DNA from 2 places in the Serratia entomophila genome. Region 2 is predicted to be linked to the other one. Evidence: predicted binding sites of a transcription regulator. Region 2 holds the regulator's gene; the other holds the start of a gene.

Region 1 (2,405 bases), 1.6 Mb from region 2:
GTCAATCTGGTGCTGAAGCTGCTGGAAAAAGCCGCTCAGGTGATGGGTGACTATACCGATATCGAAATCCTTGAGGCGCATCACCGCCATAAAGTGGATGCCCCTTCGGGGACTGCGCTGGCGATGGGCGAGGCGATTGCCGGGGCGCTGGGCCGTGACCTGAAAGACTGCGCGGTGTATGCGCGTGAAGGCCATACCGGCGAGCGCGATCCGAAAAGTATCGGCTTCGCCACCCTGCGTGCCGGGGACATCGTCGGTGAACATACGGCGATGTTCGCCGACATCGGCGAGCGGGTGGAAATTACCCACAAAGCCTCCAGCCGCATGACTTTTGCCAGCGGCGCGGTTAAGGCGGCTATTTGGCTGCATGGCCGTGATAAGGGGCTATTTGATATGCGAGACGTGCTCAATCTAGACCAGTTATAACTAACCTGAATACCATTGTGATGTGGTTGTGTTGATCATAATGCTATGATAATAGGGCAATAATTTTATTGTCCTTTTTTTTAACATTAAAAATAAGGTGTATGAATAGTTTTTTGTGAGAGAGTCGTATTTTTATCTGTTTATGTTGGATTTAATCGTGTTTTTTCGCAGGGGAGTTATTTTTTAACCTTATTTTAGCCCGTGAAACTGCGAATTTCTGTCATTGTACCTCGCAACCGTTTACCCACCCGAGTTTAGCTGTGTTTTTATGGCTGCTGGCCCCATTAAACAGCGAAAACAGCAAAAATAAGAGAAAAAAAGGCGCTTTGGGTAGACAAGGCGGGCACTCATCATTAAAATGCGCCCAATTTGCCAAAAATTGGCCTCGCGGACGGTTTTTGCATTGATTTAGATCGCGATATCTGAATTAATATGCAAATATTGTGATTGATTATTCCTTGGAGGGTGTTTTGATTAAGTCAGCGCTATTGGTTCTGGAAGACGGAACCCAATTCCACGGTCGGGCCATCGGGGCAGAGGGTACGGCAGTGGGGGAAGTGGTCTTCAATACGTCGATGACCGGCTATCAAGAAATCCTCACTGATCCTTCCTACTCCCGCCAGATCGTTACTCTTACTTATCCTCATATCGGCAATGTCGGCACCAATGCTTCCGACGAAGAATCCTCCGCTGTTCACGCCCAAGGCCTTGTCATTCGCGACCTCCCCCTGATTGCCAGCAACTACCGCAACGAAGAAGGCCTGTCCGAATACCTCAAACGCCACAACATCGTGGCGATCGCCGATATCGATACCCGTAAGCTGACCCGCCTGCTGCGTGAGAAAGGCGCCCAGAACGGCTGCATCATCGCCGCAGATTCGCCGGACGCCGCGCTGGCGCTGGCCAAGGCGCAGGGTTTCCCGGGCCTGAAAGGCATGGATTTGGCGAAGGAAGTGACCACCCGAGAAGCTTACAGCTGGCAGCAGGGCAGCTGGACTTTGGAAGGCGAGCTGCCGGAAGCCAAAACCGCCGCAGAGCTGCCGTTCCACGTGGTGGCCTACGACTACGGCGCCAAGCGCAACATCCTGCGCATGCTGGTGGATCGCGGCTGCCGCCTGACCGTGGTGCCGGCGCAAACCCCGGCCGACGAGGTGCTGAAGATGGATCCGGACGGCATCTTCCTGTCCAACGGCCCGGGTGACCCGGAGCCGTGCGACTACGCCATCGCCGCCATCAAGGCGTTCCTGAACACCGACATTCCGGTGTTCGGCATCTGCCTGGGCCACCAGCTGCTGGCGCTGGCCAGCGGGGCGAAGACCGTGAAGATGAAGCTTGGCCACCACGGCGGCAACCACCCGGTCAAAGACCTGGACAACGATACCGTGATGATCACCGCGCAGAACCACGGCTTTGCGGTAGACGAAAACAACCTGCCGGCTAACCTGCGGGTGACGCACAAATCGCTGTTCGACCATACGGTGCAGGGCATCCACCGCACCGACAAAGCGGCGTTCAGCTTCCAGGGCCACCCGGAAGCCAGCCCGGGCCCGCACGACGCCGCGCCGCTGTTCGATCACTTTATCGAACTGATTGAGACTTACCGTTCTAACGCCAAATAATCAGGAGCAAAAAAATGCCAAAACGTACCGATATAAAAAGCATCCTGATCCTCGGCGCTGGCCCGATCGTCATCGGCCAGGCGTGTGAGTTCGACTACTCGGGGGCCCAGGCCTGTAAGGCGCTGCGTGAAGAGGGTTACCGCGTCATTCTGGTCAACTCCAACCCGGCCACCATCATGACCGACCCGGAAATGGCCGACGCCACCTACATCGAGCCGATCCACTGGGAAGTGGTGCGCAAGATCATCGAGAAAGAGCGCCCGGATGCGGTGCTGCCGACCATGGGCGGCCAGACGGCGCTGAACTGCGCGCTGGAACTGGAGCGCCAGGGCGTGCTGGCCGAGTTCGGCGTCACCATGA
Region 2 (2,405 bases):
TAACCCAGCATACTCAGGCCGGCGAGATAGAACATAAAGCCAAAGGAATTTCGCATGGTATTTCTCGTTAATATTTTGTTGTCGCAGGTTTTTAGCGCCGGCAAGTGTATCCGGCTGGATCTCTGCTTGTGAAACGGTAATATTTGCAAAGTGCTGTTAAAAAAATTGAAGGCAAGACAATGTGGTCTGAATACTCTCTGGAAGTGGTGGACGCAGTGGCGCGCACCGGCAGTTTCAGCGCGGCGGCGCAGGAGCTGCACCGGGTGCCGTCGGCGGTCAGCTATACGGTGCGCCAGCTGGAGCAGTGGCTGGCGGTGCCGCTGTTCGAGCGGCGCCATCGCGACGTGGAGCTGACGCCGGCCGGCGCGCTGTTTATCAAGGATGCGCGGGTTGTCATCAAAAAAATGCTCGACACCCGCCGGCAGTGCCAGCAGGTGGCCAACGGCTGGCGCGGCCAGCTGAACATCGCGGTGGACATCATCGTCAAACCGCAGCGCTGCCGCCAGCTGGTGCTGGACTTTTATCGGCACTTTCCCGACGTGGAACTGCAGGTTCAGCCGGAGGTATTCAACGGCGTGTGGGATGCGCTGGTCGATGGGCGGGCGGAGATGGCGATCGGTGCGACGCGCGCGGTGCCGGTCGGCGGCGGTTTTGCCTTCCGCGATATGGGGTATATGAACTGGCTGTGCGTGGCCAGCCCAGGGCACCCGCTGGCGCAGTTGGCCGGCCCGCTGCATGACGACCAGCTGCGGCCCTATCCCTCGCTGTGCCTGGAAGATACCTCGCGCAACCTGCCGAAGCGCGTAACCTGGACGCTGGATAACCAGCGGCGGCTGGTGGTGCCGGATTGGGTTTCGGCGCTGGATTGCCTGTGCGCCGGGCTGTGCGTCGGCATGATGCCGGCCCACCGGGTTTTGCCGTTGGTGCAGCGGGGCGAACTGGTGGCGCTGCAGCTGCAGCAGCCGTTTCCCGCCAGCCCCTGCTGCCTGACCTGGCAGCAGGATAAACCCTCACCGGCGATGGCCTGGCTGCTGGAATATCTGGGGGACAGTGAAACCCTGAACCAAGAGTGGCTGGGTGAAACGCTGCCGGAAGCCGCGCGGGCTCCCGGCAGCGGCGATTAGCGGCGGTAGTCGATGAACGGACCGTCGGCGACCGAACGGCGCTCGATCAGCTTCGGATGCACCTCTATCACCTGCGACTCTTCGCGCTTGCTGATGATGCGATCCAGCAGCATGGTGAAGGCCATTTCGCCCAAACGCTCCTTGGGCTGGTGGATAGTGGTCAGCGCCGGGGTGAAGTAGCGGGCGTTGCGCACGTTGTCGTAGCCGATCACCGAAATATCCTGCGGCACCCGCAGGCCCAATTCGTCGGCGGCGCAGATGGCGCCCATCGCCATGATGTCGCCGCCGCAGAACACCGCGGTCGGGCGCTGTTTTTGCGACAGGATCTGATGCATCGCCTTGTAACCGGATTCCGGTTCGAAGTCGCCCTGGACTATCCATTCGTCGCGCACCTCGATATTGGCTTCCTGCATCGCCTTCAGGAAGCCCTGATGGCGGCCGCCGCCGGTGTTGCGCGCCAGCTGGCCGGGAATGGCGCCGATATCGCGATGGCCGCGTTCGATCAGATAACGGCCGGCCAGGTAGCCGCCTTCGAAGGCGTTATCGATGATGGTGTCGGTAAAGTCACCGCGCGCCGCGCCCCAGTCCATCACCACCATTGGGATATTGCGGTAGTCTTCCAGCATGCCCAGCAGTTGGTCCGGGTATTCCGAGCACATCACCAGCAGCCCGTCGACGCGTTTTTGCGCCAGCATCGCCAGGTAGGCGCGCTGCTTGTCCAGGTTGTTGTGCGAGTTGCACAGGATCAGCGTATAGCCCTTGCTGTAGCAGCTGTTTTCCACCGCCTCAATCACTTCGGCAAAGTAGGGCGCCTCGCTCGAGGTGGCCAGCAGGCCGATCGACTTGGTGTGATTGACCTTCAGGCTGCGCGCTACGGCGCTCGGTGAGTAATGCAGTTCTTTGATTGCGGCCCACACGGCCGCTTTGGTCTCTTCGGCGACGAAACGAGTCTTATTGATGACGTGCGAAACGGTGGTGGTGGAAACGCCAGCGCGTTTGGCCACATCTTTAATCGTTGCCATGTAAGAAATGACTCCTGAACTTACATGTTGCAGCATGTAAGTGTGATGTTAATCGTTTGCCTGCGTAGATCCTCCTCCAGAGAAGCGAAAACTGAGTTTTTAGTGTATTGAAGTCGTCAGCGCTTGGTCAGGAGGGGCATTGTTGCCGGTACGCAGTTGTGAACTGCGAATTTTGTCGCATATTGAGCAAAAGGGGAAGAGGTAATCGGTATTATAAACAGGGAAATGATAACAAGATTTTATTGGCGAACTGTGGGAA

Evidence for each region. Region 2 encodes PurR, which represses purine synthesis genes. Its sites were predicted from a motif close to CANGCAAACGTTTGCNTG; they were not measured.
Region 1: the regulator PurR is predicted to act here: its motif matches at 656-673, upstream of carA (glutamine-hydrolyzing carbamoyl-phosphate synthase small subunit).

What each region holds. Positions count from the first base shown of each region.
Region 1 is NZ_CP082787.1:655,344-657,748, forward strand. Features, by position in the region: gene dapB (4-hydroxy-tetrahydrodipicolinate reductase) at 1-426, shown strand, start outside; gene carA (glutamine-hydrolyzing carbamoyl-phosphate synthase small subunit) at 897-2,045, shown strand; gene carB (carbamoyl-phosphate synthase large subunit) at 2,060-2,405, shown strand, end outside.
Region 2 is NZ_CP082787.1:2,275,165-2,277,569, forward strand. Features, by position in the region: gene punC (purine nucleoside transporter PunC) at 1-56, opposite strand, end outside; gene punR (DNA-binding transcriptional activator PunR) at 180-1,124, shown strand; gene purR (HTH-type transcriptional repressor PurR) at 1,121-2,146, opposite strand.